Regions from separate parts of the Fodinibius salicampi genome, predicted to be linked through region 2. Evidence: riboswitches for the same ligand, from Rfam matches in the RefSeq annotation. Region 2 holds a riboswitch; each other region holds the start of a gene.
What was found. A riboswitch is a leader RNA that binds a small molecule or an ion and turns the genes downstream of it on or off. The one in region 2 is predicted to bind cobalamin.

Region 1: it holds a riboswitch for cobalamin, as region 2 does, so the genes downstream of both, ABEB05_RS01755 (ABC transporter substrate-binding protein) here and metE (5-methyltetrahydropteroyltriglutamate--homocysteine S-methyltransferase) in region 2, are expected to answer to the same signal.
Region 3: it holds a riboswitch for cobalamin, as region 2 does, so the genes downstream of both, ABEB05_RS01770 (TonB-dependent receptor plug domain-containing protein) here and metE (5-methyltetrahydropteroyltriglutamate--homocysteine S-methyltransferase) in region 2, are expected to answer to the same signal.

Annotation. Positions count from the first base shown of each region.
Region 1 covers NZ_BAABRS010000001.1:422,220-432,726, reverse strand. The annotation lists gene ABEB05_RS01760 (iron ABC transporter permease) at 1-186, opposite strand, end outside; gene ABEB05_RS01755 (ABC transporter substrate-binding protein) at 186-1,376, opposite strand; cobalamin riboswitch at 1,402-1,634, opposite strand; gene ABEB05_RS01750 (amidase) at 1,841-3,505, shown strand; gene ABEB05_RS01745 (efflux RND transporter periplasmic adaptor subunit) at 3,706-4,767, shown strand; gene ABEB05_RS01740 (efflux RND transporter permease subunit) at 4,804-8,112, shown strand; gene ABEB05_RS01735 (efflux RND transporter permease subunit) at 8,114-10,507, shown strand, end outside.
Region 2 covers NZ_BAABRS010000001.1:635,859-646,365, reverse strand. The annotation lists gene ABEB05_RS02630 (ribonucleoside-diphosphate reductase subunit alpha) at 1-10, opposite strand, end outside; gene ABEB05_RS02625 (ribonucleotide-diphosphate reductase subunit beta) at 213-1,199, opposite strand; gene metE (5-methyltetrahydropteroyltriglutamate--homocysteine S-methyltransferase) at 1,254-3,581, opposite strand; cobalamin riboswitch at 3,727-3,931, opposite strand; gene ABEB05_RS02615 (DNA-binding domain-containing protein) at 4,490-5,188, shown strand; gene ABEB05_RS02610 (3-keto-disaccharide hydrolase) at 5,582-6,226, shown strand; gene ABEB05_RS02605 (hypothetical protein) at 6,334-6,531, shown strand; gene ABEB05_RS02600 (YegP family protein) at 6,683-6,859, shown strand; gene ABEB05_RS02595 (tetratricopeptide repeat protein) at 6,966-7,520, shown strand; gene ABEB05_RS02590 (hypothetical protein) at 7,614-7,757, opposite strand; gene ABEB05_RS02585 (hypothetical protein) at 7,896-8,414, shown strand; gene ABEB05_RS02580 (hypothetical protein) at 8,411-9,667, opposite strand; gene ABEB05_RS02575 (dipeptidase) at 9,813-10,507, shown strand, end outside.
Region 3 covers NZ_BAABRS010000001.1:433,391-443,897, forward strand. The annotation lists gene ABEB05_RS01760 (iron ABC transporter permease) at 1-215, shown strand, start outside; gene ABEB05_RS01765 (ABC transporter ATP-binding protein) at 215-1,234, shown strand; cobalamin riboswitch at 1,350-1,566, shown strand; gene ABEB05_RS01770 (TonB-dependent receptor plug domain-containing protein) at 1,608-3,533, shown strand; gene ABEB05_RS01775 (YncE family protein) at 3,544-4,602, shown strand; gene ABEB05_RS01780 (Dph6-related ATP pyrophosphatase) at 4,742-5,461, shown strand; gene ABEB05_RS01785 (vitamin B12-dependent ribonucleotide reductase) at 5,740-9,372, shown strand; gene ABEB05_RS01790 (hypothetical protein) at 9,503-9,688, shown strand; gene ABEB05_RS01795 (O-methyltransferase) at 9,717-10,298, opposite strand.

The sequences.
Region 1 (10,507 bases), 210 kb from region 2:
CACAATTTTCTGCCATGAGTCGCGGACCGATCCATCACCCAGTAGCACTTGTACAATCTCGTGTAGAGGTATATCCACCGAACCCAGTGCCAGGTTAAGCAGAAATAGCCCTGCCACTCCGCCAATAAGCAGAAAGAAGTAAAGCGGACGCATGCCCGTGCGATATTGCGTCGATTGCTCAGCCATCACTCAACTTGTTTGTAGTAATACAGAGAGTGCTCAGGCAATACATCGGGATGAAAGATCTTGATATAATCAGCCAGCAATATTTCGGGATGCACCACGCCCGACTCCCAATAGTCATTACCCCCACTTTCGTTTGTGCGTCGGTTATTGTTGTAGATCTCACCCGTTTTATAGGGGTTAAAATCTTTAAACCGGGAATCTTTGTCCAAAATATCTTCCTTGGTTTCGGCTGTTCCGGGATTGATCCAAATATCGGCTTCGAGTCCGACCTCATAGACCACTTCAAAACTCTTGCGGAGTCCGCCTGTGTCATGTTCATCATACCATGGGTAATCTGCGCCGGCATCTTTGAGAAACTGGGCCGTAAAGCTGTCTCCGCCCGACACAAACCACGCGCCTTTATACGGCATATTATTGATCACCAGTGGCATCTTATCCACCGTATCGACCTTTGCCTTTAGCCGGTTATATTTTTCGGCCACCTGTCCAAATTTCTCATTCGCGAGTTTCTCTTTATTTAGCAGAGCGGCCAGCACTTTTACCCACTCAGCCTTCCCCAGAGGTGTTGTTTCGAGCCATTCCGAGTTTACCATCACGTTGATGTCGGAATCCATAAGCACTTTGTAATTGTCAAACTGCGACGACTGCCCACCCGATATCATCATTAAATCAGGATCGAGCGATAGCACTTCTTCTTTGTTTAGTTCACCTTGTGGCAAGCTCACTATGTTACCTTCTTCGATACCCTGCCGAACTTTTTTATGATAGACATAATTGGCGCCAGCCATACCGGTAATTATATCGATGGTTCCGAGCATATCTGTAAGTCCGATATGCGTAGCTGATGTGGCCAACAGGCTTTTAATGGGGATTGCGATCTCTTCAGCACCTTCAACCTGCACTTCATCACTTAACTCTCTGGGCACCAATGCGTAGCGGAGTGTATCCACCTGATCCTGAAAAGGCTTTATTATCTCGAGCAGCTTGTGATTGTTATGATAGCTGATGCGAAATCCTTCGGCGTACTTGGCTTGCACCTTATGAGAAAAATGAACTGAATCGGCGGTTACCGCAGGCTGGGTTTGATCCGGATGTTCCGACTGACAAGCTGCTCCCGAAAGAAGCAATAAAATGAAATATCCGACCAAAAGTATGAATGTACAGGGCTGGTACAAGCGCGTGCAAATCATGGATCAGCTTTTCTCCCGAAAGCGTTTTCCGTCATCAATACTGGCAGGTCTTCTGGCTTACTCCACTTTAAACAACCTTCCCGCCCGTTTTAGAAAACGAAACAGTGGTTATCGAAGGATTTAAAGCGTTAAGGAGCTTACAGCAGCGGGGACTGCTTCGGACTTTCCTTACAGGTTTAATTATAAGAAGCACCGAATTCCCTTTTAACCGCATTATCTCACAAATAAATAATACGGACCCATATCGAATCAGTACGTTAAAAATAACTTGAGGAAGAAAATAATAGTCTGATCTGTCATAAGCTAATACCTTTTTCAAATGCACTTATCCATAGTTTGCTTTCTATCCGGTTACCTTCGGGCCAAATTAGTTCTAACTACCACAAGTTACCTGAATACGCTTCTTTTTAGTTTTGATAGGTTATATTAATATTGTTTTCACTTTACAATTAAAATTTACCCGCATGGGCAAGCGAATTTACACCTTACTACTTGGACTTTTTTTGGGATTCCTGCTGGCATTTACTTCCGTACATTTCATCAACGATGATATTACTTCCAATGTAATTAGTGAAGCCTCTAAAATAATCGGTATAGAGTTTACCCAAGCTGAACAGGATTCCATGATTACCGAACTCGAAAGTAACCTAGAGGCTTACCAATCATTGCGTAAACTTAAGTTGGATAACAGCATCCCTCCCGCTTTAAATTTCAATCCCATTCCCGCAGGACGTACCTTCGACACTACAGAAAAACCTATAGAATGGCATATTCCCCACGATGTAAATCTACCGGAAAACCAGGCTGATCTTGCCTTTTATAGCATCAGGCAACTTGCCTCACTCATCCGGCAGCATAAAATTACGTCGGTAGAGCTCACCAAATTTTTTTTGGATCGGATCGTCCAGTACGATGATACGCTCCAGGCAGTAATCACCGTTACCGAGGAACTGGCTTTGGAACAAGCCCAAAAGATGGATGAAGAACTGGGAAACGGGGAATATCACGGTCCCCTGCACGGAATACCCTATGGACTGAAGGACCTGTTTGCTGTTGAAGATTATAAAACGACATGGGGTGCTGAACCCTATAAAGACCAGATCCGTAATGAAACAGCGACGGTTGCCAAAAAGCTGGAAGAAGCCGGAGCAGTGCTTATTGCTAAAACGACCCTGGGCGCACTTGCGTACGGTGATGTCTGGTTTGGAGGCACCACCCGCAACCCATGGAATCTCGATCAGGGTTCCAGTGGCTCCTCCGCAGGATCTGCAGCCGGTACTTCTGCCGGCTTTTTTCCCTTTGCCATTGGGACAGAAACGTGGGGATCAATTATCTCCCCCGCAAACAGAACCGGGGCTACGGGCCTGCGTCCTACTTTCGGACGTGTAAGCCGCCACGGAGCAATGGCACTGAGCTGGAGCATGGATAAAGTAGGTCCCCTCACCCGATCAGTAGAAGATGCTGCTATTGTCTTTGATGCCATTCGAGGTCCCGACGGCAAAGATCAGACGGTTGTTGACCTCCCCTTTAATTACACTCCAGATGTGAATTTGAGTGAACTTACTATCGGTTATTTAAAATCAGCTTTTGAAAGTGATTATGATAACCAAAAGCGCGACAGCCTCACCCTGGCTACGCTCAAAGATCTGGGCGCCAAACTTACTCCTATGGAGCTGCCAGATTATCCTACCGGGGACCTTAGCTTCATTCTAATGGCTGAAGGAGCCGCCGCTTTTGACCAGCTTACGCTGAGCGATAAAGATGATGAAATGGTGCGGCAGGGCAAGTCGGCATGGCCCAATCTCTTTCGATCTGCCCGCTTTATACCGGCTGTTGAATATATACAGGCCAACAGAGCCCGACAGGAACTTATCCGAAAAATGGATTCACTGATGCACGAAGTAGATCTCTATATCTCTCCGACTTATGGAGGAAATAATCTTTTATTAACCAACCTCACGGGACATCCATCCGTTGTACTACCCAATGGATTTACTGATGAAGGCCAACCTACCAGTATTACCTTTATTGGAGATTTATTCGATGAGGAAACGCTTCTTGAAGTGGCAAATAAATACCAGCAGGCTACAGACTTTCACAGAGACCATCCCACTTTATTTACAAAGTAATTATCTGTTATCAAGGCATAGCCTATCCCATAGGCTCTAAACACTTATTTTACTTATAAATACTGATGTGCCTTAATCCAGTGCTATCTTAAAGTTACAGTCATTTTTTCCAATCGTTAAAAAAATTTATCGCAACTTTTAGTGATTCCTATTCGTAATCCCGAGTAGTTATCAAAATAAAATAATTTAAGCTCGGGACGATGTCGATAAAATATTTTACACAACTAATAATACTTGGCTTGCTGGGACTTTTCTCAGTTACTTTTTCTTCTTGCAGCTCCGAAACCCAATCCAAAAACATGACGGATGAAGATTCCACGGCCACTGTGCCTGTCGAAATTGCTGTTGCTAATTCCGGTGAAATATCGGCCTACTATTCCAGCACGGCGACTTTGGAAGCGGATGAAGAAGCCATGGTTGTAGCTAAAGTCAGGGGTATAGTTGAAAAGCTAAACGTTGAAGAGGGCGACATTGTAAATGCAGGTGATATTTTAGCAGAATTGGATGAGGAACAATTAGCACTGGAAACACAACGTGCCAAAGCAACGATGGACCGCCTAAAGAATGAACTCAATAGAAAGGAAGAACTTTTTCAAAAAGAATTAATTAGTGCCCAGGAATTTGAAAATGCTAATTATGAATACCAGGCACAAAAATCGGATTATGAACTTACCCTGTTGCAGCTGAAATATTCAAAAATCCAGGCTCCGATTAGCGGGGTCATTTCCGAACGGCTAATTAAAGCGGGAAATATGATCAATGTTGACCAAGAAGTCTTTAGAATCACAGATTTCGACCCCCTGCTGGCTATTTTACACATCCCTGAGCACGAGATGGATAAACTCAGCAAAGGACAACAAGCACTCATTCAGGTAGATGCCATACAGGGAGCAAGCTTTGAGGGAAAGGTTCTACGCGTAAGTCCGGTTGTAAATTCAGAAACCGGTACATTTAAAGTTACGGTATCTGTAAACGACCAGTCACGGCAATTGAAGCCGGGTATGTTCGGACGTGTTCGAATTGTATATGACACCCATCAGGATGCACTTTTAATTCCCAAGAATGCCGTGATAAGCGAAGATGGTATTAAAAGTGTTTTTGTTATTAACAATAAACTCGCATACCGAAGGAATATTAATACCGGCTATTCAAACGGGGATAACATCGAGGTTTTGGAAGGTTTAAATCCCGCTGATACCGTAGTAACTATTGGCCAAAGCAGCCTGCAAGACAGTGCTTTAGTTGAGATTGTCTCCTTTTAAAAACCAGCATTATATATCTTAACGGGGAGCCCGACTATGAATTTGATTGATTTTTCTATTCGCCGCAAAGTAACGATCGCCATGTTTACGATTGGGATTATCCTTTTTGGCTTTGTTTCACTGAGCAGACTTAATATCAACCTGCTGCCTGAACTCAGTTATCCTACGCTTACCGTCCGTACGGAATTTGAAGGAGCTGCGCCGGCAGAAGTTGAAAACCTTGTTTCCAAGCCAATTGAAGAGGCCTTGGGAGTCGTCAAGGATGTCCAGCAGGTACGATCTATTTCGCGGTCAGGTCAGTCGGATGTAACTCTTGAGTTTGCCTGGGGAACCGAGATGGATTTTGCCAGTATCGATGTTCGTGAAAAGCTTGACGCCCTGCAACTTCCGCTCGAAGTGGGTCGGCCGGTTATCCTCCGGTTTGACCCTACGCTCGATCCTATTATACGATATGCTTTCTTTATTGAGGATTCACAGTCGGAACGAAATCCTGAAGTCAACTATGCCACTTACCAGGATCAACAGCAATCGGAATATAATATCAACAAACTCAAGAGACTTCGACGCTTTGCCGACGATCAGATTAAGAAAGATCTGCAGGCAGCCCAGGGCGTAGCCTCTATTAAAATAAGCGGGGGACTGGAGGAAGAAATCCAGGTTGCTGTAAATCAATACCGGCTTGCCCATCTGAATATTCCAATGCAACAGATCACGCAGGTCCTCGGAGCTGAAAATGTAAACCTTTCCGGTGGACGACTGGAGGAAGGGACCCAACAATACCTGGTGCGTACACTCAACCAGTTCCAAACGGTTGATGACATTCGTAATGTAGTCATAACTACTCAAGAAGGCAGCCCGGTATATCTCAAAGATCTGGCAGAAATCAGCCAGGGATATAAGGAACGGGAGGCCATTACCCGGCTTAATGGTCAGGAAGCGGTTGAAATCGCTATTTATAAGGAGGGAGATGCCAATACGGTCAATGTGGCTGAAAATGTTAAATTAAAGATGGAAAACGTAGCACAACGTCTACCCGAGGGAATGGCTGTTACCAAGGTATATGACCAGTCTACTTTTATTTCTTCTGCTGTCAACGAAGTAGTGGATGCGGGGATTATCGGAGGTATTTTAGCAATCATAATATTATACCTATTCCTCCGCAACTTCTGGGCCACCGTCATCATATCACTGTCTATTCCTGTTTCAGTCATCGCCACATTCAATCTTATGTATGGCAATGATATCACCTTGAATATTATGTCCCTTGGCGGTATTGCATTAGGCATAGGCCTGCTGGTCGATAACTCTATTGTGGTACTTGAAAATATATCACGTCACCGGGATATGGGGAAAACACCCCTTCAGGCCGCCCGGGATGGAGCCGGTGAAGTTGGTACAGCTGTAATTGCTTCTACGCTTACAACCATAGCAGTATTCTTTCCACTCGTTTTTGTTCACGGCATTGCGGGACAATTATTCCGCGACCAGGCCCTTACGGTCACCTTTTCACTGCTTGCTTCGCTGGTCGTTGCCATTACCCTTATTCCAATGCTTTCCTCACTGGCGGGACGCGAAAAAACGGAGATTGAAAAGCCGGAATTGCGAGAACCCAAAACAAAGGTGGGGCGCTGGATGCGCAAAGCCCGAATCTTCATATTCGAAACAGTTCCCACCTTCTTTGTTGGAATAATCAGCAAATTGATACACGCCATTAGCAAGGGCATCATGTTTGTGCTTAATCCGCTCCTCAACCTTTTTGACAAAGGATTCACCTCCATTGAAGATCGATATCCTGCCCTTTTAAGCTGGTCCCTTCGTCACCGATTTATGGTTCTTTCCTTTGCCTTCATGTCATTGATAGGAAGTTTAATGCTGGTTCCTCAGCTGGGAATGGAACTTATCCCTTCATTATCACAGGGGGAATTTAACGTGGAATTCCAGCTGCCGCCCGGTACTCCGATAGAACAAACCGACCGTGCCCTTCAAAAAATTCAGCAAACGGCCGGAAATGTTTCTTCCATAAATACAACCTTTGCCGTAGCCGGTACGGGCAATAAAATGGATGCTAATCCCAACCAGGGCGGTGAAAACTGGGGGGAACTCAACGTTGCCCTGACAAGTGGAGCGGGACGAACGCTTGAAGAGAGCACTATGGGGGAAATTCGAACCGATCTTCAGCGTATTCCGGGACTAGAATATAAATTCTCCCGCCCTGCCCTGTTTACATTTGATACACCTGTTGAAGTGGAAATTTCCGGGTACAATCTGGACGACCTTAAAAAAGTCAGTGATCAAATGGTCCAAAGAATATCGGATAATTCTCGATTTACCGATATCAAATCAACTATGGAACATGGCAATCCTGAAATACAGATCACCTTTGACCGATCCAAAGCAGCAGCATTGGGACTACAAGTCCATGAAGTGGCAGATCTCGTAGTAAGCAAAGTACGCGGCGATGTTGCTACTCGTTATTCATGGAGAGATCAAAAAATTGATGTCCTCGTACGCGCCAAAGAGCAGGATCGCTCATCCGCTACTGATATACAAAACCTGATTATCAATCCCAACAGCAGCTCCCCGATACCACTTGCAAGTATTGCTGAAATCAAAAGAGCTACAGGTCCAAGCGAGATACGGCGCACGGCCCAACAGCGTGTAGCGGTTATTTCCGCTAATTTAAACTATGGAGATCTTTCCACAGCTGCTGAAGATATCCGTAGCATCATCAATCAAACAGTGATGCCGACCGGTATTCAGGCCCAAGTAAGTGGACAAAATGAAGAGATGACAAATTCTTTCGAATCTCTCCTATTCGCACTCTCACTGGCCGTATTTCTGGTTTACCTGGTAATGGCTTCACAATTCGAATCACTTTTGCACCCTTTTATCATCCTGTTTACGATTCCTTTGGCGCTTGTGGGTGCCATCTTGGGGCTTTGGATAACCGGTTCAACCATTAGCGTGGTAGTATTTATCGGTCTTATTCTACTGGCCGGAATAGTGGTAAATAATGCTATTGTACTCATTGATTTAATCAACCAATACCGCGAGCGCGGAATGGCAAAGATCAAGGCTATTCTCGAGGGAGGAAAATCAAGACTTCGCCCCATTTTAATGACTACCCTGACTACTACCCTTGGCCTGTTGCCATTGGCTATCGGTATAGGAGATGGCGCTGAGCTTCGTGCGCCTATGGCAATAACGGTCATTGCCGGTCTAGTGATTTCTACTCTTTTAACGCTGGTAGTTATTCCGGTAATGTACGCGATTATGGATCGCAAAGTATACAAACAACCCGCTGTTGCCGGGAATGAATCTATTCAAAAAGATCAGGGGGATTAAAATGAACTTCACAGACCTCTCCCTCCGCCGCCCGGTAACAACAATAATGATATTTATCAGTTTTGTCGTTATCGGGATTATTGCCAGCCGTATGGTACCATTGGAATATTTTCCGGATATCTCCTTTCCCGGGGCATATGTCTCGGTACCCTACTCCAATTCCACTCCGGAAGAAGTCGAACGAACCATTACACGGCCCATTGAAGAAGCTCTGGCTACCATCAGCGGGCTGAAGAGAATGAATTCTTCATCCAGTGAAAACCAGGCGGGTATTTTTGTAGAGTTTGAAATGGGATCTGATATCAGCCTGAAAGCGATGGAGATAAAAGAAAAAATCGACGGTGTGCGTAACCAGTTGCCAGATGATATGGAGCGCTTTTTTATAAATAAGTTTTCGGCACAGGACAACCCGATGATGAATCTTAGGCTCTCCTCTGAGCGCGATTTATCAAATGCCTACGAATTGTTGAACAGGAACTTAAAACAACGGATTGAACGCATACGGGGAGTCGCAAATGTGGACCTCTATGGAGTTGAAAAACGGCAAATTCGCATTGAACTTATTCCCGAACGACTTGAAGCCCATAACGTCAATTTAAATGAATTGGCACAGACCCTGCGGCAAAGTAATTTTTCAGTAACTGCTGGAAAAGTTGACGAAGCCGGTAAACGTTATATGGTACGTCCCACTGGTGAAATGACAAAACCTGATGAATTTGCTCAGCTGGTAATCGGTCCCAATAATTTACAATTACATGATGTGGCAACCGTTGGATATGGCAGTCCAGAACGAGAGTATGGCCGCCATCTGGATCAAAAATATGCCATCGGGTTGGATGTATTCAAAGAGTCAGGAGCAAATACGGTTGAGGTGGGTAACCGTGTACTTGCAGAAATCGGAGAAATCAACCAACTGCCCGAGATGAAGGGAATTAATATTTTCGAGATGCACAATCAGGCAACGGGTATCATCAGCTCCCTCACCGAGCTTTTGAAAGCCGGTCTCCTGGGAGCCTTCTTCTCTATTATCATTCTGTATCTGTTTCTGCGCAGGATCAGCACTACCTTAATTGTGGCGCTTGCTGTCCCCTTCTCACTGATAGTTACGCTCGGACTTCTTTATTTTATGGATCTTTCCCTAAACATTCTTTCGATGATGGGACTTATGCTGGCGGTTGGAATGCTGGTCGATAACGCAGTAGTGGTAACCGAGAATATCCATCGCAACCAGCATATGATGGATGATAAAGCAGAAGCTACCAGGCATGGAGTTAAACAGGTTGGGATGGCCGTAACGGCAGGTACTCTTACTACAATCATAGTTTTCCTTCCCAATATTATCAGTGAAGATTCTATGATTGCTATTCAACTTTACCATGTGGCCATAACTATCATTCTGGCCCTGAGTGCCTCATTGCTTATCTCCCTAACGGTTATTCCATTATTAACGTCCAAAATAAAGGCGCCTGAACAGACTTCACAGACCAAGTATATTGACAAAATAGAGCGCGTTTACTCCAGAATATTAAGCAGCTTACTCAAAAGGCGTTATGCCTCTTCATTTTTAATACTGGGAATTCTTTTCAGTGTGGTCATACCGATGAATATGACCAATATTGATATGTTTCCCTCCTCCGAATCACGCGAATTATATTTGCACTATAATTTAAATGAAACCTATACTCTCGAGCGCGTTGAACAGTCGGTAAGACGGGTAGAAAAATATCTCTACGATAACCAAGAAGCATTTGAGATTGATGCAGTCTACTCTTATTTCGAGCCGGGTCATGCTACTTCAACCCTTTTACTTACCGATGATGACATAGCTAAAAAGGACGTTAAAACCATAAAAGAAGAAATTGTTGAGAACTTACCCAAACTCTCCATCGGTGAACTTTCATTTGAATATCGGGATCGTACCGGCGGGGATCAGCTTCGGATTTTTGTCATCGGAGAATCTTCAGATGTACTAACAGAACTTGCATCTGAAGTCAAACGCCGACTTGAAGATGTATCGGGTCTCGCGGATGTACGTTCGGAGGCCGAAACCGGAACGGAAGAAGTACAAGTGGTTGTAGATCGAGAGCGAGCGCGGAATTTGGATGTCTCCAGTCAACAGATTGCAAGTTTGGTATCGAACTCGATGAGGGGCATGAATTTGCGGCGCGTTCGCGGTGATCAGGGTGAAACAGATGTCGTACTTGCACTGCGCGAATCCGATCGAAAAAATATTGATGACCTGATGAATTTGCCCGTAAATGTGGGTGATAATGAAAGCATGAAGCTGGCTTCACTGGCTGATTACCAAATTAGCACCGGACCGAGAAGTATCCAGAGAGAAGATCAACAAACTTCACTGGGAATCAATATCAACCTGGATGGTATTACCATGAGT
Region 2 (10,507 bases):
TTCTTTTCATAGTGTTGAAAGGTTGAAAGGTTAAATATTGAAGGTTAATCCGCACAGCCCCTACTCGTTGCCACTTGTCAAGGGTTTTGTCTCCACCGAGCTTTTTTGCCCGGTAGTATCATTTCCTGTCAACTGTGGGGGTTACCTTATAAAGGGTTAATAGACTGCTTGCTCTTTGAAAGTGGTCTTTACAATATCTATAGGGTGCTATATCAATAGTTCGTATATTCGGTTGAGGATACCTCAAAGAAGTTGATCAGCTTCTTTACATCTTCCTTCTGTAGGAATCGCAGGGGATTTTCGTTGATGTGGAACTCCTGCTGAAAACCCAATTCCTGCAGGCGCCGGTCGGTGATATACTTCAGGTAGCGCTCCAGTTCACCGTAAGAAATTCCCAGGATCGTACGGTCTCCGAACTTATGTTTCACGTATTCTATTTCCAGGGCGGTTCCCTCCAAAATGATGTCCCGTATATCCTGCACGTACTCGGTATCTTCCACAATCTCCGGATTTTCATCCAGCATAATCAGGATTGCCTCAATACCGTTCTGCAGGTGCAACGACTCGTCAATCAGCACCAGTTCTACCCCGGAGACCACATTCTTCATCTTGGCCATATCTTTGAGGGCGAAGAAATGTGCAAAAGAGGAGTAAAAGAAAATCCCTTCCAGGATAATGTTATTCAGTAAAATGGCCCGCAGGACCTGCTTCTGTCCTTCAAGCGTTTCCGGATCGATCTTCTCATAGCTGATCTTGTCGATCTCATCCACAATCAGCGACTGCTTTTTGCGCAGGATGGGGTCATCAAAGGCTACATCGTACATCTTCTCGCGGTCCATACCGAATGACTGCAGCACAATCTCAAAGAAATCGCTGTGGATATTCTCCATAAACAGCTGCGTGCTGAAGCTCATCTTGGCGTGTGGATCGGTGAGCAGCGGAAAGAAGGAGTTTACCAGCACATTCTGTACCAGCAGCTCCGAGGAGCAGAAGTAGCCCACAGCCGTATCAAAGAGATCCTTTTCATCATCCGAAAGCGAGTGATAGTCAAGCGCATCCTGCTGGATATTCAGCTCCTCCGGAAACCAGATCGCTTTTTTTTGTTTTTCGTAGAGCTCCTTGAAAATGGGATATGAGGGATCTTCACTGAGTTTAATATTATCACGTACTGAAGTGCGTCCTATTAGTTTGTTGTTCATAAATAAATAGATTTTGTCGGGACGTAGTATGCTACGTCCGTATAGATTAAAATTTTATACTTTATCCCGCATCAGGCGGGCTGCTTCCACCATATTTTCCAGCGACGGCAGCGTCTCTTCCCAGCCTCTGGTTTTAAGTCCACAGTCGGGGTTTACCCAGATCTGTTCAGGCTCAAGTACATCCGCAGCCTTTTCCAGCAGCGCGACCATCTCGTCGGTTGAAGGCACCCGCGGAGAATGGATATCGTAGACACCCGGACCTATTTCATTGGGATATTCGAACTCCACAAAGGCATCCAGCAGCTCCATCTGGGAACGGGAAGTCTCCATAGAGATCACATCCGCATCCAAGCGGGCAATATGTTCGATCACATCATTAAACTCCGAGTAGCACATATGAGTGTGGATCTGTGTTTGGTCCTCTACCACCGTAGAAGCCATGCGGAAGGCATCTACCGCCCATTCCAGATAACGATCCCAATCGTCACGCCGCAATGGCAACCCTTCCCGGAAAGCGGGTTCATCAATCTGGATAGCCTGTATGCCGGCTTCCTCCAGGTCTTTTACTTCATCGCGGATGGCCAGGGCAATCTGCTTAGCGGTTTCAGACCAGGGCTGGTCGTCGCGCGGAAAGGACCATTGCAGGATGGTTACCGGACCCGTGAGCATTCCTTTGACCGGCTGGTCAGTTTGGGACTGGGCGTACGAGGACCATTTGACAGTGATGGCTTCCGGACGGTGGATATCGCCATAAATGATGGGCGGCTTTACCCCGCGGGTGCCATAGCTTTGCACCCAGCCGTTGCGGGTAAAAGCGAATCCGGCAAACTGCTCACCGAAATATTCTACCATATCATTGCGCTCGAATTCACCGTGGACCAGCAAGTCCAAGCCAATCTCTTCCTGTTTTTGGATCAGTTTATCAATCGCCTCTTTGATATGCTGTTCGTACTCTTCCCAGGATAACTTTCCCTTTCTGTAATCCGCTCGCCACTGCCGGACTTCTTTAGTTTGCGGGAAGGACCCAATGGTGGTAGCGGGGAACAGGTCCGGCAGATCCAGATGTTTCTGCTGTACCTTTTTTCGTTCTCTGTAGGGATGGTCGCGGTGTAGGATACCATCATCCAGATTCTCTATGCGCTCCTGCACATCGGGATTATGCACCAGCGCTGACTCTCCTTTGTCAGCCAGATCTGCCTGGTGCGCCCTTACAAGTTCCTGCTCTTCGTCTGTCAACGAATCCTCTGCGAGCTTCTTCATCAGGGACAGCTCGTCCAGTTTCTGGTTGGCAAAAGCCATCCAGCGCTTGACCTCGGCAGGCAGCGCCGTCTCATCCGTTTCCTGCTCCAGATCCACCGGACAGTGCAGCAGCGAGCACGAAGGTGCTATCCAAAGCCGGTCGCTTCCAATTGCTTCCTCAGCCTGGTCAATAATCTCTGCTGCTTTTTCAAGATCTGCTTTCCAGATATTCCGTCCGTTGATCAATCCCAGGGAAAGCACTTGCTCCCCATTCATTTTATCAAGCACCACTTCCAGCTGATTCTGATCTTCTACCAGATCGATATGAAGGCCGTCTGACGGTAGTTCGCACGCCAGATCCGAATTTTCACCGAGACCCTCAAAATAGGTCGTCAGCAGCAAGTTTAATTCTCCCAGGTCTTCATCCAGTTTTTGATAGGCTTTCCGATAGGCCTTCTTGACTTTTCCATCAAGGTCCAGAGAAAGAAACGGCTCTTCGATCTGCACCCACTCGACGCCCATCCGCTCGAGCTTATCCAAAATTTCCTGGTATACAGGCAGCAGCTTATCTAGCAGGTCTAGGCGGTGAAAATCACCGCCTCCCTCCTTTTCCTTGCCCAGCAGCAAGAAGCTGACCGGACCAATAAGCACGGGCTTTGTAATTACGCCCACGGCTTTGGCTTCCTCGTACTCGTCAAATATTTTTGATGAAAGACATTGGAAGGTCTGATCGGCCGAAAACTCCGGGACGATGTAGTGATAATTAGTATTGAACCATTTGGTCATCTCCATGGCCGAGATGTCATGATCTTCATCCTGTATGCCCCGTGCCATGGCAAAATAAGTATCAATGGGATAGCTCAGGATTTTGTCATTCTCCTGGTCATACAACTCCTGGTAGCGCTCCGGGATAGCCCCCACCAGCAGCGCCGTATCCAGCACTTGGTCATAGAGTGAGAAATCATTCGACGGCACCCAGTCTATGCCGGCTTCTTTCTGTTTGGTCCAGTGCATCACCCGAAGGGCTTCGGTGGATTCCACCAGTTTTGATTTACTGATATCGCCTTTCCAATAAGATTCTACGACTTTTTTAAGATCTCTGTTGATACCTATCCGCGGGTATCCGAGGTTGTGAGTAAGCATGAGTAATACCTTGTTTTAGCTTATAATTATACGAGGTGAGAACGCTAAAACGTTGATAAGACAGGAGATAAAAAATATCACATAAACCATAATGAAGACCTACGCCGTTCCTGTCTTTCAACAACGCCTTAACTCCCGAAGGCCTCGTTTACTCAATTTAAAGGCAGGTCTCCTGGCTTACCGAAATTTCCTTGATCCTTCCCATCTCTTTTGGGGCTGAGACAGTGGCTTAACAAAGAAATCTATCGGATTACAGTTGCGGGAACAGCTCCGGATTCTCCTTCTCAGGAATCACCGGATTCCCTTTTCACCCCGACCGTGGTCGGGACACCTTTAAATCTTACTTTTAAGAAAACAGCTTCGGCGTTCATTGTCAACGATTACTTTTCCACATTTAGCCTAAGTTGTTAACATTCCGGAGGAAAGTTTCGATGTATAAATGGCACCAAAGTGGTTTCATGGAAAACCAGTGTGCATAGTTATAATCAGTAGGTTCTGTTGTGGGTCTGCATTGTAAACTTGAAACAGCTATATGTATGAGTCAATAGCGCGGGAATTAATTCCCGCGCTACTTATTTCCTGTCCCTTTTACCCAGTTATTTATAAACACTTATAGCCCTGGGTCGCTTTACAGGACGAGTTGTTAACCAGTCCAAACGGATTGGCAACCTGTCCTATCAATAACCTCCTGAATAAACAGGTTTAACAGAATCCCGATATGGGCCAAAAAATCTGTAAGGATTCCCCTCCAAAAGGATCTTACTTATTGAGAAAGAGCATAACTACTATATCATGCAAACCATTTCAGCATTTATTGCAGATACTAACGCCTCCAGAGCTTGAAATAAATTCAGAATGACACGGGTGATTTATTACAACCCATAAACGTTCAAAACAAACAAAAAGCTATGCCCATTACCTACGCCCTTTACCCCAACCATCTGACCAATAAACCGAACGACCACCGGGCTATCGTCCGGCACGGGAAAAGCCTTTCGATGGAAGATATTATTGATGAAATGATCAGCCGGGGATCAACGATAACTAAAGCCGATGCACTGGCCACGCTCGAAAACTATGAAGCGGCCATTGAACGTGCTCTTTCCCGCGGCCACCGTATTGATACTCCCCTGATGAATATCAGCCTGTCTATCTCGGGTATTTTTAAAGATCATGAAGATTACTTCGATCCTAGTCGCCACCAGTTGCATATCAACTGTAACTGTGGGCTGCGTTTAAAAACCCTTCCCGGAAAGCTTCGACTGGAAAAAGTAAACGGACATATTCCCCGCCCCGCCATCACCCGGTTTTTAGATGTGGATTCCGATACGAAAAACGAATTGCTCACCCCCGGAAGCATCGCTATCGTCCGTGGTTACCGTTTAAAAACAGATCCGGATGACAAACAGCAAGGGGTATTCTTTATCAGCCATGACGGTACAGAGATTCGCGTAAACAGATTCATCCGGAATATGCCCAAAGAGCTGATCTTTGCCATTCCCGATACCCTCACGGCTGACAGTTACCGGCTAGAAATACGGGCAATAATGCACAGCTCATCCGAAATTCGATCGGGAAGACTTGATACTAAACTCCAGCTAGCCTGATCCTCCTCCCGCCTTTGCTTTAGTAGGATATTGAATGAATTATCCTTTGTAATTCTGCGTAACGTTCCCCCTAACCGACGTAACTTCACTGTTATCAGTATAACTTACACAGAGTTATTTAGATAACAGTATTACAGTTATTAGGGTAACATAGGTAGTGTTATTAGTATAACAGTGAGAAAGTTATACTAATAACTTTTAGAATATCATTCCCATGGCAGTGAGCATTATTAGTAGGGGTATACTGCCCCTCTCGGCCTGTAAGAATCCTCTACAAGGATATTACAAGTTGAAGGAACGGGTTAAAATGCGTATGGTAAGGTAGCTATTAATAAACCGCTTGTCCCTTGATGGGAAAGTATAACACGAACTTATAAGGCATATTAAACTATTATGAAATTTTCGATCAAAGTAATGACCGCAATGATTGTCATCGCAATGGTGCTGGGCGGAGCGTTCTCCTCTTCGGCGCAGGAAACAAACGGAGAATGGATTTCCCTGTTTGACGGTGAAACACTGGAAAATTGGCAGGCCGGTGAAAATCCGGAGACCTTTTCGTTAGAAGATGGAATCATTAAAGTTGATGGTCCCCGCGCACACCTGTTTTATTCGGGACCTGTGGAAAATCATGATTTCACGAATTTTGAGTTCCAAGCGGATGTAAAAACGACCGAAGGATCTAATTCGGGCATCTACTTCCACACCGAATACCAGGAAGAAGGCTGGCCGGAAAAGGGGTATGAAGTACAGGTTAATAATACTGATGATGATCCAAGAAAAACCGCCAGTCTCTATGCCGTGAAAGACATCATGAATGATGCTCCCGCCAAAGACGGTGAATGGTTTACATTGCACATCAAGGTCCAAGATAAAAACGTTACGGTGAAGTTGGATGGAGAGACCCTCATTGAGTATACCGAACCGGAAAATGTGGACCGCGAGGGACGCGTACTCGATAGCGGTACCTTTGCCCTGCAGGGACACGACCCAGAAAGTGTGGTGTACTACAAAAACATAAAGGTAAAACCCCTGCCATAAATCAATACTATTCGAGCGTTAAATCGCAGGGAAGGCTGATTTAACGCTCGAACCTCTTTACATTAGTAACAGAACTGATAGAAAATTAATCTAACCCATTGAATGTTATGGAAAAGATGAACCGACTGCGTGATGCAATTACAGATTATATTTACGAAGAAGGAACTGAGTACCACCGGCTTTTGCTTTCCAAAGATTTTCACCAAGCTCTTTTGAAGGAGGCCGAAGAAAACGATACCCAGGTAGATCTGCCAAGAATAGAAGTAAAGGAAAATGTGGATTATAATTTCAAGCTTCTACCTTAAAAGATGCCCTATCAGTGGATAGTTTAGGATTACGCTTTAGTTTGTCAAAAACACGGAATTAAACAGACATTTTTTTTGTAAATAGATATATGCAGTTTATTTTTTAAAAAGCATGATTGTCAATACATAACCCAAAAGAACAGCACTTTTTATGCCTAGATGTGAAATTTATAAAGATGCCAAAGGAGAATGGAGATGGCGAAGAACAGCCAAAAACGGCGATATAGAAGCGTACTCCAATGGCGGATTTGAGGACAAAGAAGAATGTAAGAAAGATGGCAAAGAAAATGGTAATTGCACCAGTTATACTCGCAGCAATTCCTATTAGGCCATTTTAAAACGCATTAAACGAGGCTGTCTATTTTACGACCAATAGGCAGCCTTTTTATTTTTTAGCTGCTATTCTTTAGTAATATCACACTCAAAACAAATTAATGGGACAACGAACAGAACGTATTTACAACCGCGGGGAGTCTTTCCTCCGGAAAAAGAACTACGAACAGGCGCTGCGTCTTTTCAACCAGGTACTTAACAGAGAACCCGGTCATAAAAAGGCGCTCAAAAATAAGCTCATAATTAAAATTGACAGGGAGAAGAACCAGGAAACAGAGGAATTCCTACAGTTTGCTTTAAAGCAGGTCCCTGAGGATAGTGAGCTGCATCAAATTGCCGGCAGCTATTATATGAGCCTGAATAAAGCAGAAAGGGCTGAAAAATATTTCAAAAAATCAGTTGCCCTCGATGATAACAATGCCCTGGCTCACTATGGGTTGGGGCTCATTGCTGCCAATCAACATTCAAATCATAAAAAAGCAATCGAATGTTTCAGCCGGGCAATTCAATTAGATCATGACTTTGCCAATGCTCATTTTAATCGGGGATGCAGCTATATGCTCCGGGAACAAATGGATAATGCACGGGAAGACTTTCTCAGGGCAAAGGAATTAGACCATCCGGAAGCCGGTCATTTTCTAAAGCAGTATTTTTAAAAGGATTTAAAATACTGCATGGAATTATATGATTTGCGATGTGGCTTCTTTAAAATTTTCCGGAATTTTGATACCGTTAGATGCCTCCCAAAACTAAAATCCGGGAAAGAAATAATTAAAGAGAAGAACAAGCGCATAAATTGCAGCTGCAGCACCAGCGCCAATGAGTAGTACAGAAACCGCTATTGCCTGTTCATCTGACATCTCTTTCTTTTTCTGAACTTTTTTCTTATCCATAACGACTCCTATTTGTTGGCCTTTTAAATCAAATTATAGCTCTTAGGGGTTATTTCCAAAATAAAGGTCATTTTTTCCTTTAAAAGCTATCAGCTATCTTATAGGGGTACGGGTAAATAAAGAAATACATGGCTTTTTATGGACAGATCAATGATAATATATGAGCAACGCCATGATATATGGCGTAAAGGCACTTTTGCTTCTGCAATGTTAACCATCCTGTTTTTTATCCTGTTCTGGAATATCCCCGATCCTCTGTGGATAGGGATACTTCGGTTGGTTACCTTTATATTTTTTACGCTTACCGTCTTTGGTACGTTAAAACTTATGGAATCGCCTATGGAAGTAGAACTCAGTTTTAACTCCAAATATCTGCTAATCTCCTATGTCCAAAACGAAAAGGAAGTGCTAAACGAACAGTTCGATCGCTCTGCGATTCAATCGATCCTGCCTACGTCCAATGACCTCCCCTTTTGGACCCACTATTTGCATCCGCAATCGGCCATACTCAAAGTCAACTTTAAAGAAGAACAGCATAAATCTCCTCTAATCAAATACCGGGGGCGGCCGCTCTTATTTAAACAAGACGAATTATCTGAGGTTCGGAAATGGATTGATGAGGAGCAGCAAGAATATAATAGTAAGACCACCACCTAATCTTGAATTGACATAGGGAATGCGGCCGGGCTTTTATGATCATAGCGATCAACAGCACGGACTCCGAAAAAAAGGTCTTCTGTTGAAACTCCTTTTAAGGTAAAGGCTGTGGTATCACCGACAAACTCAGAATCTGTCCAATAGGGTTCATCCATTGCTCTCCAGACAACTTCATATCCTTTTAAATCAGGTTCGTTATTCGGCTCCCATTGCAAGCTAATATTATCATCCGACTGGGCAATGTCAGCGCGCACCTCACTTGGTCCGGCAGGTGCATTTGCCAAGGTACTGAGTACGGCAGCATTTAATTTAACAACCTGATGAAGATAGTTATAGTCAACGTAGCGTGCCGCATTTGCAGGCGGAACTTCTTCCCTTTCTCGGTCCTCCTGTCCGGGGGGATCCAATCGTACTACAGGATATTCATTGAAATCCGCAAATAATTCTCTTTCCGTATCTTCCCTTTCCACTACCTCAACAGAAATATGCGGTACAAACTGTTCGGACATTTCATAAAAATATTGTCCCAGCTCTCGCGACTGGAGGTCATTATTGGTGTTTTGGTTTTCTCCGCCAGATATCCGCGGTACCGATATCCGGACTTCGTTTTTGTACTTATTGGCCCTATGCTTGTAGCTGGCTAAATCATTTAAAACTAAGCCTGCGATATGCAGGTTATATTTCTGGATTCCCTTAATAAAATGCGCTGTCCCGGTACGGTTTTTCTTTCTGTCCACTGAAATTAAAAAAACAAGAGTAGCATCAAATTCATGCTCAGACATCGTCCGTACCAGCTCCATAATAACACCCATATTAGGAATATGGCGGATATCATTCTTGTTATCTGATTGAGCGGCATCATACAGTCCGCTTACCACGTACATCCTTTCTTTGCTTTCGAGCTGAGTCCCTGGTAAAATAGCTGCTATATTGACAATCTCTGCCGAGTCTTCCTCTTCACTTCTATAGGTATAAGATACCTTCAGATTATGATCGGATGCCTCCTCGTATCTTTTAAAAGTATCATATATCCAATGACGGACAGCATCTATATCATCCTGAGTATGATAATTTCTCAGCGAACGTATATTTGCTTCTATAGAATCAACTTCAATTCCTCTATATATTTTGGTAATATGGGGATCATTTTTTAGTCCTCCCTTATGCCTCTTTTTTTCGTCACAACTTTCAAGATGAAAGAAAAGAAAGACTATCAATAGCGGAAAGAATAAAAAGTATTGGACGTTGCTCATCAAATAACCTATTGCCTATCTTTTCAGGATTCAATAAAGGATAAAGTACTTATCATCCAAATGTTGTAAAATATTTGATAAGATTTGCAAAGCAATTATTATTTCCTCAATCTTATATTCAAACTTTTTAACAAAATCCCGGGTCATGAAGCTTTTCAAAAAACTGGCACTATTTGTTATAGCGATAGCTATTAGTCTGGGCTGTACCTCTCCTGATTCCCAAAAACAACCCCAAACGGAATCACAGGCTAAAGAACCTACTCCACCAAGCGGGAAAGAGTTAGCTCAGAAATATATTATTGTAGACGGTCATATTGATGTCCCTTATCGACTGCGAAATAACTGGGAAGATATTTCTGATTCTACCCAGAGCGGTGACTTCGATTATCCGAGAGCAAAGGAAGGTGGCCTGGATGCCCCGTTTATGTCCATTTATATTCCGGTACGATACCAGGAAACCGGTGGAGCCAAAGCCGTGGCCGATAGCTTAATCAATATGGTTCAGGGAATAGCAAATGACCATCCGAAAAAGTTTGCAATCGCTACTTCTCCCGAAGAAATCAGGCAACACGTTGATGAGGGATTAATCGCTCTTCCCACGGGAATGGAAAACGGGGCTCCCATAGGGACGGACCTCTCCAATATCCGGTATTTCTACGATCGGGGTATTCGCTACATAACGCTGGCCCATTCCCGGGATAATAAAATAAGCGATTCTTCCTACGATACTACAGAAGACACTCACAATGGACTCAGTGATTTTGGAAGGGAAGTCGTCCAGGAGATGAACCGTGTAGGGATGATGGTAGATGTATCTCATATAACGGACGAAGCGTTCTT
Region 3 (10,507 bases), 200 kb from region 2:
ATCTCACGCGCTCTCTATTCGGCACAAATGAACACCGGGTGCTGATACCCGGGACATTGCTGATGGGCGCGCTGCTCCTGCTTGTTTGTGATATTATTGCCCAGGTACCCGGGACTGCAACTACTTTACCTATTAGCGCCGTTACGTCCATGATTGGCGCCCCGGTTGTAATCTGGGTGATCATTCAACGCAAAAATTTACAGGCCTCATTTTAATGGATCCCCATAAGCCTATCATATCTACAGAGAAATTAAGTATCGGATTCTCCGGTCGGGGAAGGGAAGCCCCTAAAACGGTGGCTGCTGGTATTGATGTATCGCTGAAGAGCGGGCAGGTGGTATGTTTGTTAGGGCCCAATGGATCGGGGAAATCCACCTTAATCCGAACACTTGCCGGACTTCATCCACCGTTAAATGGTGAAATAAGTTTGCTGGGAGAGTCGATGGCTCAACTTACCAATAAAGACATTTCCAAAAAGATAAGTACCGTTCTAACGGATCAGCTTACCATAGGTAACTTGACCGTCCGGGAGCTGGTTTCTTTCGGCCGATCTCCCTATACGGGATGGTTTGGTTCTCTGGATAAGCGGGATACTCAAAAGGTGGAATGGGCCATTGAATCCACAGGTATTGCTTCTTTTGTGAACCGGGATGTACTACAGCTGAGTGATGGCGAGCGGCAAAAGGTGATGATTGCCCGTGCTTTGGCCCAGGATACCCCGGCCATGTTACTGGATGAGCCCACAGCCCATCTCGATTTGCCCAATCGGGTAAGTATTATTCGCTTGTTGAGGAAACTCTCGCATAATACTCAGAAAGCGGTACTCTTTTCGACCCATGAGTTGGACTTAGCGTTAAAGGCTGCTGATCATTTATGGCTCATTAGTCTGCAGGGAGAAGTTATTACCGGAACCCCGGAAGACCTCGTCTTGGATGGGACTTTTGAGTCGGTATTTGAAAAGGATAGCTTTGTCTTTGATCGGGCTACCGGTTCTTTTAAGCTGCACGAACCATCCAAAATGCCTATTTATTTGTATGGAAATGAAGTAGGGGTGTTCTGGACACGGAGAGCTTTGGAACGTGCGGGCTATAAAGTGAAAGAATCAAATGGGGCCGGACTGGAAGTAAAGGTGCAGCAATCTGATGATGGGTTCCAGTGGATTGTAACTGAAAAAGGAAAGGGGCACCGGAAAGATTCTGTTCAGCATTTGTTATCGCTCCTCCATGATTTATAAATCACTAGCAAGGAGTAGGTATAAGCAAAGTGATACGCATTTATTTATGGTTAAGGAAATTTTAAGATAGAAAATTAAGTTTCATTTTATCCATAAACGCCCTACTTTTCCTACGCTCTTTGAAATAGTGTGTTGGTTTCCGCCAGCTGGCGGATGAAAAGGGAATTCCGTGCTCCGTATCAAGTTTTTGAACGGAAATTCGGAAGCTGTACCCGCAACTGTAAATCCATGCAAGTGATGTCTCCAACCTTTTGCCACTGTCCGCCGAATAGCGGATGGGAAGGCCGGACATCAGGATGAGCCAGAAGACCTGCCATACAATTTCTATTTCTTGAGAAACTTTCGGGAGTTAAAGTTTCTGCGAGGACATTTTATGACCCAATTATATAAACAAATCAGTACAGCTGTTTTATTCTGTACGTTCTTATTTCTTTATCAGGCAGCCTATGGCCAGACTATAGCTGATACACTTCAATTGGAAGAAATTGAAGTAGTGGCTACCCGTATACACCAGCCTTTAATCTATCAGCCCACGAATGTAGAAGTGACTGATTCTTCGCGCCTCAGTCTTTTAAAGGGACAGTCTATAGGAGAAGTGATAGCCATGGAGTCTTCTCTGTTTATCAAAGAGTACGGGCCGGGCGGCATGTCTACGGCCTCTCAACGGGGACTTTCTTCCGAGCAGATACAGGTGCTTTGGGAAGGCGTTCCTATCAATAGTCCTACGCTTGGGCAAACAGATCTTTCGCTATTGCCCGCCAATATTTTTTCGGAGATACAATTGAGCTCGGGAACGCCAAGCACAGCTTTTGGTGGGGGAAGTTTGTCCGGCGCACTCTATTTGCGATCTGATTGGAATGCCGGGAAATATTTTTCTGCTCGTCAAAGGATTGGGTCATATGGGCAATGGCAATCCTCAATGGAAGGACACTATAGTACTCAAGAACTCCAGGTTTCGGTGCACAGCATGTACGACTACTCTGAAAATGATTTTGAGTATTATAACCGAGCCTATAACCGAACGGAAAAGAGAGAGCATAACCGCAGTAAAGGCGTTAATGTAATGGCTTCGGTAGGTAAAGAATTAAACAATGGACATTGGAAATCTGTTTTTTGGGTGGCTGACAAAGATAATCAAATTCCGGGATCTATTTTAAAAACTGACAGTAAGAGCCGTCAGGAAGATCAAGCTCTTCGCTGGTTAGGTACCTATGAACGTAAGCTTGGGAATGCAGAATTTTCGTTTAAGAACTATTTAAGTCGTGTGGAGCTGAACTATTTTGATCCGGACACAGATACCCGAAGCTTTAGTACCAATAAGCGCTGGATGGTCAGTTCCGATCTGAAATATCCTGTTGCTGAACAGTTGTTATTGAAAGGAGAGATCAGTGGAGCATTGACGGGTGTGACCTCCAATAACTATGTGACTGATAAAAGCCGTAGTCAGTTTAGCATGCTTGCCAATCCGGAAGTGATGCTGGTGGACCACAGGTTAAGGCTATATCCGGCATTGCGAATGGATGCATACAATGATTTTGGAACTGTAGTCAGCCCTTCATTGGGGATAAATTATGAGTTGTTTCCTGATAAGCTTTTTCTGCGGGGACAGCTGAGCCGGGATTTTAATCCGCCCACTTTTAACGCGTTGTACTGGGGACAAGGTGGAAACCCAAATTTGAAAGCAGAGCGAAGTAACACCGGCGAAGCAGGTATTATAATAACTCCGCGAAAATTTTTGGGTGTATCTTCCATTAGATTAACGGGCTATTACAGTAAGATCAGTAATGGCATCCGCTGGTATCCCGGGGATGATGGTATCTATACGCCATCTAATGTAGAAGAGCTAACTACAAAAGGAATAGAAGCCGAAATTGACAATAGTTATTTGATTTCCCCAGGCTGGCAATTGAATATTCAACAATCGGGTATCCTAAACCGCACAGAGATAATGACTCCTCGTTTTCCCGGTGATGAGGCTGTTGGGAGCCAGCTACGGTATACTCCGCAGTGGAAATATAACGGTACCCTCAGCTTACAAAAAGATATTTTTAAGGCTCTCATTCAGTATCGCTGGGTTGGTCGGCGATATACGACTGATACCGAAGACCTGCGTGATTCACTCGATCCTTATCAGGTATTGGATGTGAGTGTACAAACCCAAAAACAACTGCAAGCATTGGAGCTTACATTACAGGCAGGAGTTAAGAATCTCCTGGATACCAATTATGAGATTATTCAGTGGTACGCCATGCCTCAACGAAATTTTAGTTTATCATTAACAGTAACTTATCATTTATAAATTCTCGATTATGAAAATTAGATACATTCCCTTATTACTTTTGATAACAGTGACCCTGAGTTCCTGCCTGGGGGACAACGGAAATAATCCTGATCCACTTGAGCTTGCAACCGTTTATGTTAGCAATGAAGGAAATTTCAGCGATGCAAACGGCACCATTACAAGTTACGACCCCAAATCCGGAAGTACCTTGAAGGCCGCTTTTGAAGATGCTAATGGTCGGCCTCTTGCTGGTATCATTCAATCTGCTAAGATACGCGGCTCTCGAATGTATATCGTGCTCAATGAAGCTAATAAAATAGAAATCGTTGATGTAAGATCGTTGGAAAGCATTGGAACTATTGAGATGTCAACGACTCCAACAGATTTCGAGATTCTTACTGAACAGGTCGGTTATGTAAGCAATCTTTACGATGGAAGCATTTCGATAGTGGATCTGGAAAACTTTGAGGAGACAGATGAAGAACGAATTTCCGTCGGCTCCCAGCCCAGAAGCATGGTCCGAATAGGAAATTTTGTTTATGTCGCCAACAGCGGCTCCGGTGATGATCAAACTGTAACGGTCGTTAATGGAAGCAACGATACCGTCGAAGAAACTATTGAAGTAGGGGCTGGACCTACGGAGATTGCAAGAGATACTGGTAATCGCTTGTGGGTGGTGTGTAAAGGAAAAATAGCCTATGATGAAAACTGGGAGCGCGACCCGGAGAATGATATTCCCGGTAGTGTCCATATCATTGACGGTCAAACAGCTACCGTTATAGATTCTATAGAAACCGGAGGGCATCCTACGGGTATTGCCCTCAATAATAATGGAGCCGAAGCTTATTTAATAGACGAGGTGTTATCCGCGATCAATATGAATACGTTTGAAATAAAAGAGGATACCCTCATTGATCGTACTTTCAGCAGCATTGAGTATATGCCTACCGAAGGCAGACTTTATGTCGGAGACAGTAAGGGATACAGTCAGAATGGACAGGCAATTGTTTATGAACTAGACGGAACAGCGATAGATTCTTTTAGCGTAGGTATTGCACCTAAAGCATTTCACTTCATAGTGAACTAAGTATCGTAAAATTATCGGCGACAAAATGCCGAATGCTAGTATAGCAGAATAGATATAAGAGTTCCGGGGAGGGAAGCCTGCCCGGAACTCTTTATTTTTTATAGCATCCAGATTCAACACAGTCAGAAGTCATTAATAAATGGAAAAAGTGATATTTAATTGGAGTGGAGGAAAAGACTCCTCTTTGTGTTTGCTCAAACTCCTGGAAAGTGATCAGTATGATATTTGCAGGCTGTTGACTACCGTGAATCAGGAGAAAGGCCGCGTTTCCATGCATGGAATCAGGGAAGAGCTGATTCATTTACAGGCTGGGCAAATTGGCATTCCGCTTCATTGTGTAATGTTGCCCGATCAGCTTGATATGGAACAGTACGACCGTATAATGTCCGAGTCATTGCAGGCGTTTAAAAGAGAGGGAGTCCATCTTGGAGCTTTTGGAGATATCTTTTTGGAAGACCTGCGCAAATATCGCGAAAATAAGCTCAGAGAGATTAATGTGGAAGCAATTTTTCCTTTATGGAATAAAGACACTGATCGGCTGGCCCGAGAGTTCATCGACTTGGGATTCAGAGCCATAATTGTTTCTGCCGATGGTCGGAAACTTGATGCCTCATTTGTGGGCCGCGAATTTGATCATCAGTTCTTAAAAGACTTGCCGGAGGGAGTTGATCCCTGCGGAGAAAACGGGGAGTTTCATTCTTTCGTTTTTGACGGTCCGATATTTAAAGATCCCGTTTCATTTGAGAAGGGGAAGCTTGTTGAGCGAAGCTATGAAGCACCCGGTGATTCAGCCTATTCTTTTTCCAATCGACCAGCTCAAGGATCTTCTTGGTTTTTAGATTTGTTGCCGGACAACTAGTTGATAGGGGATTACAAAGCATTAGCTACCTCCCTCAAAGAGTTATCCACAATTAAAATGCGCGAGAAAATATAATTTCTTAGGAATTGGTCTATAGGTGGCTAAAAATTGTGGATAACTTCCCCATTTTGTGGAAAAGTAATTGGGTTTTTTACTTGCTCCAAAGTTGCAGTCCGTTATATTTAATTATAGAAAATGTGGAGTTATTAATTGTTTTATAAATCCCTTCTACAACGCAGGTAAGTAATAATTATTAGTCAAGTAACTGGAGAAATTATATGAAATTTACACGCTTTTATACTCAGGATGATTGGGAAACCCCATTCGGGGACATGAAATTTGAGAGCCGGAAATCGGAGATTAAAAATCCGGACGGCTCAATGGTTTTTTCGATGGATGAGCTAATTGTACCTGAAGACTGGTCGCAGGTATCAACAGATGTGATAGCTCAGAAATACTTTCGCAAAGCCGGAGTCCCCAAAAAGACTAAGAAAGTCAAGGAAAAGGGAGTACCCAAATGGTTGCAGCGTTCCGTACCTGATGAAAAGGCGATGAAAGATATTCCCGAGGATGAGCGTTTTGGCGGAGAGGATGATAGTCGCCAGGTATTTCATCGTCTGGCGGGTTGCTGGACCTATTGGGGCTGGAAGCATGACTACTTTGATTCGGAAAAGAATGCAAAGGTATTTTATGATGAACTGTGCTATATGCTGGCAAACCAGATGGCGGCTCCAAACAGCCCGCAGTGGTTTAATACCGGCTTGCACTGGGCTTATGGCATCAACGGGCCGTCGCAGGGACACTATTATGTCGACGGGAAGTCCGGAGAGCTTAAGCGCTCGGAAGATGCCTATACCCATCCACAGCCGCATGCATGCTTTATCCAGAGCATTGATGACAACCTCGTGAATGAGGGCGGTATTATGGATCTGTGGGTACGGGAGGCCCGCCTCTTTAAATACGGATCCGGAACAGGCAGCAACTTTTCCAAAATTCGCGGTGAAGGAGAACCTCTGAGCGGCGGCGGAAAATCTTCCGGTCTGATGAGTTTTCTCAAGATTGGAGATAAGGCGGCCGGTGCTATCAAATCCGGTGGTACGACACGTCGTGCGGCCAAGATGGTAACGCTGGATCTGGATCATCCTGATATTGAAGAGTATGTAAACTGGAAGGTGCGCGAGGAGCAAAAGGTCGCTTCTATTGTAACAGGATCCAAAATCCTTGAAAAGCATCTCAAGAAAATTATTAAGCTGTGTAATAAGCCGGTGGAGATTGACGGGCGTACCTTCAACGGGGCGGTCAGCCGTGATCCTCTGAAAAACAAGGAGCTCGGAAAAGCAATTAAAGAAGCGAAGGAAGACCAGGTGCCGCTGAATTATATTGAACGCGTCGTTCAGCTGGCTGAGCAGGGCTTTACGGATCTGGAGTTTGATACATATGATACTGACTGGGATTCAGAGGCTTATCGTACGGTGAGTGGACAGAATTCCAACAATTCGGTCCGTATTCCCAATAAGTTTATGAAGGCCGTCAAAAATAATGACGAATGGAACCTGTATTGGAGGACTGAAAAACGTAATGCTGAGAAAGAGGGCAGAGAACCAGAGCCCTGCAAGAGTATGCCGGCGCGTGAACTCTGGGACGATATCGCCAATGCGGCCTGGGCATGTGCTGATCCGGGAGCGCAATACCATGATACGATTAATGAATGGCATACTTGTCCCGAGGACGGACCCATAAACGGTAGTAATCCCTGTTCGGAATATATGTTCCTGGATAATACGGCCTGTAACCTGGCTTCACTGAACCTGATGAAGTATTTTAAAACGGATCAGTGTCAGGAATTTGATGTGGAAGCGCTTCGTAATGCTTCCCGTTTGTGGACAGTTGTGCTGGAAATTTCAGTGCTGATGGCCCAGTTTCCCTCCAAAGAGATCGCAGATCTTTCTTATAAGTATCGCACGCTCGGTTTGGGTTATGCGAATATAGGCGCGGCTCTGATGGTTCAGGGCGTTCCCTATGATAGTCCCGAAGGTTGTGCGATTGCCGGTGGGCTGACTAGCATCATCCACATGAATGCTTATGCGACCAGTGCGGAGATGGCAAGTGAGTTGGGGACCTTTGAACGCTATGAAGCAAATAAAGAACACATGCTTCGTGTGGTTCGCAACCACAAGCGAGCGGCTTTCAATGTGGATCCCGATGAGTATGAAGGGCTTACCGTCAAGCCGATGGGTATTGATGCGAATGAATGTCCCGACAACCTGTTAAAAGCGGCACGGGAAGACTCCAAAAAGGCCGTAGAAATGGGTAAGGAACATGGCTACCGCAACGCCCAGGTAACGGTTATTGCACCGACCGGAACGATCGGTCTGGTTATGGACTGCGATACTACCGGCATTGAGCCCGACTTTGCCCTGGTGAAGTTTAAGAAACTGGCCGGCGGCGGACACTTTAAGATTATAAATCAATGCGTGCCCAAGGCGTTAGAGAACTTGGGTTACAGTCCCAAAGAGCGTAAGGAAATCATTAATTATGCAAAAGGATACGGCACGCTGGACGGTTGTCCGCATATTAATGAGGAGAGCCTGCGCGAGAAAGGCTTTGGTGATAAACAACTTGAAGCCATTGAGGAAGCGCTGCCCAGTAGTTTTGAAGTGAAATTCGCTTTTAACCAATGGACGCTCGGCGAGGATTTCTGCAAGGAAGAGCTCGGACTTACAGATGAGCAGCTTGCTAATCCGCAATTTGATATACTCAAGCATCTCGGGTTCACCAACGAGGAGATCAGGGAAGCTAATAATTATGTGTGTGGAACCATGACCGTAGAGGGCGCTCCGCATCTGAAAGATGAGCACCTGCCGGTCTTTGACTGTGCTAATCGATGTGGACGTATCGGAACACGGTACATCAAACCCGGCGGACATATCCGCATGATGGCTGCTGCACAACCGTTTATTTCCGGCGCTATTTCAAAAACGATCAACCTGCCGAACGAGGCCACCGTAGAAGACTTCAAGGATGCCTATATGGATTCCTGGGAGCTGATGCTCAAAGCCAATGCGCTTTATCGCGATGGATCAAAGCTGAGTCAGCCGCTGAATAGTCTCAGCGATGTCTTTGAAGACCTCGACGAAGAAGATCTGGATGAGGAGACCGCGGAAGCTCAGAATAAGGTAGTTGAAACGGCTGAGAAGATTATCCATAAGTATGTGGCTGATCGTCAGCGCCTGCCTAACCGTCGAAGCGGTTATACGCAGAAGGTGAAGATCGGCGGACAGAGTGTCTACCTGAGAACGGGTGAGTACGAAAACGGACAGCTAGGTGAAATCTTTATAGATATGCACCGCGAAGGCGCCGCTTTCCGAAGCCTGACCAACTGCTTTGCTATTGCAATTTCACTTGGACTGCAGCACGGGGTACCACTCGAAGAATTTGTGGATGCCTTTACCTTTACCAAGTTTGAGCCCAGCGGAACCGTTAATGGAAGTCCGCATGTTAAGATGACGACCTCTGTTATCGACTATATCTTCCGCGAGCTGGCTGTAACCTATCTCGGTCGGGATGATTTGGCTCATGTTCCTGCAGAAGATGTGATGTCGCGAAAAATGCGGCCTTCGGAAGAAGCCGAACAGGCCCGTGAAAAGGCCAAGCGCGTAGATCCAAAGCAGGCCCCTGGTACCGATGATGATAATGGTGAATCTGAGGAGCCAGAAACGGTGGTGCAATCACAACCGACGAAAAAGGCCCAGACTGCCGCAGATGACAACAGTTACCAGAGCGATTACGAGAAGGCGAAAGAACTGGGTTATACCGGCGACTCTTGCCCCGAATGCGGAAGTATGACGATGGTGCGCAACGGCACCTGTCAGAAGTGTATTACTTGCGGGTCGACTACCGGTTGCTCGTAAATAAAATTAATCATGGCGAGCCTTTTAAACTTGCCGTGTTCTGATACTTAACTTAATTACAAAAGCCCCGACAGATATATGCTGTCGGGGCTTTTATCATAGTTTAATTTTTAAAAAAAGACTTATTACAATGGCACCTTTTGGCGGGATGGAAATTATAACAATGTTACTCATCTTCTTATCACCGTGGCTAATTGTGATCGGTTATTTTCTTTGGATTGGAGCCAAGATCAGCCGTATTGCAAAAGCCCAGGAAGATCATAGCAAGCATTTGGAAGAGATTATTTCATTGCTTAAAGAGGAAAAGTTGTATTAACAAATGCCCCTATACTCAAGGTGTTCCTTTAATTTACCCGGCAACAAATAATGATACCGGTAGCCCATGCTAAGCGGCATACATTGAGATGTGAGTATTCATTAAGTGTCTTCAAAAGTTTTTTCACCTTTTTTTCATGTCCCTCGGGCCAGTTTTGCTGGGGACTCATATCATCGATTATGTAGAATCCTCCAACGTTAAGCAGATCCAGGGTTTCATCCAGCAAACTATACTTACCCGGCCAGGCATCCGCGAAAATCAGATCATAATAATTGGGCTGTGCCTGCCTGATAAAATCTCCTCCATCACAGTTGTGAAATGTAAGGCGTTTATCATGCCCAAGATGTCGCCGGGCAATTTCAAGGACTGTATTATCATTATCAACTGAGTCGAGCAGCGAAGACGGATGCATGCCGGAGAGAAGCCAGGCTGTCGAAAGCCCCGTCCCGGTTCCCAATTCAAGGAAACGTCCACCGGGTTTGGAGCTAACGAGTGTACGCAACAGTGATCCTGTTTTACGTTCAGAAGGCATCGTAAAGTCACTCTTTTTAGTATCCTGTTCAATGGACTTGAGGGCCTCTGGAATTTGTTGGAATGCAGTATCTTTCATAATGTAGCTGTTAATTAAGTGCTAGCTGATGGAACATAATCCTTGTTGCTACCGCGAAGTACCCAATATCTCTATCCCGATATAGGGTACTTCGGGGTAGGGAAGTTATCTATATCAGGGAAGGACCCAGCAGAAATACTATTCGGTGCCTGAGTAGATGGTAGCGATGAAGTAGATCTGACCCATTTAGAATTGTTGCAATACTATAT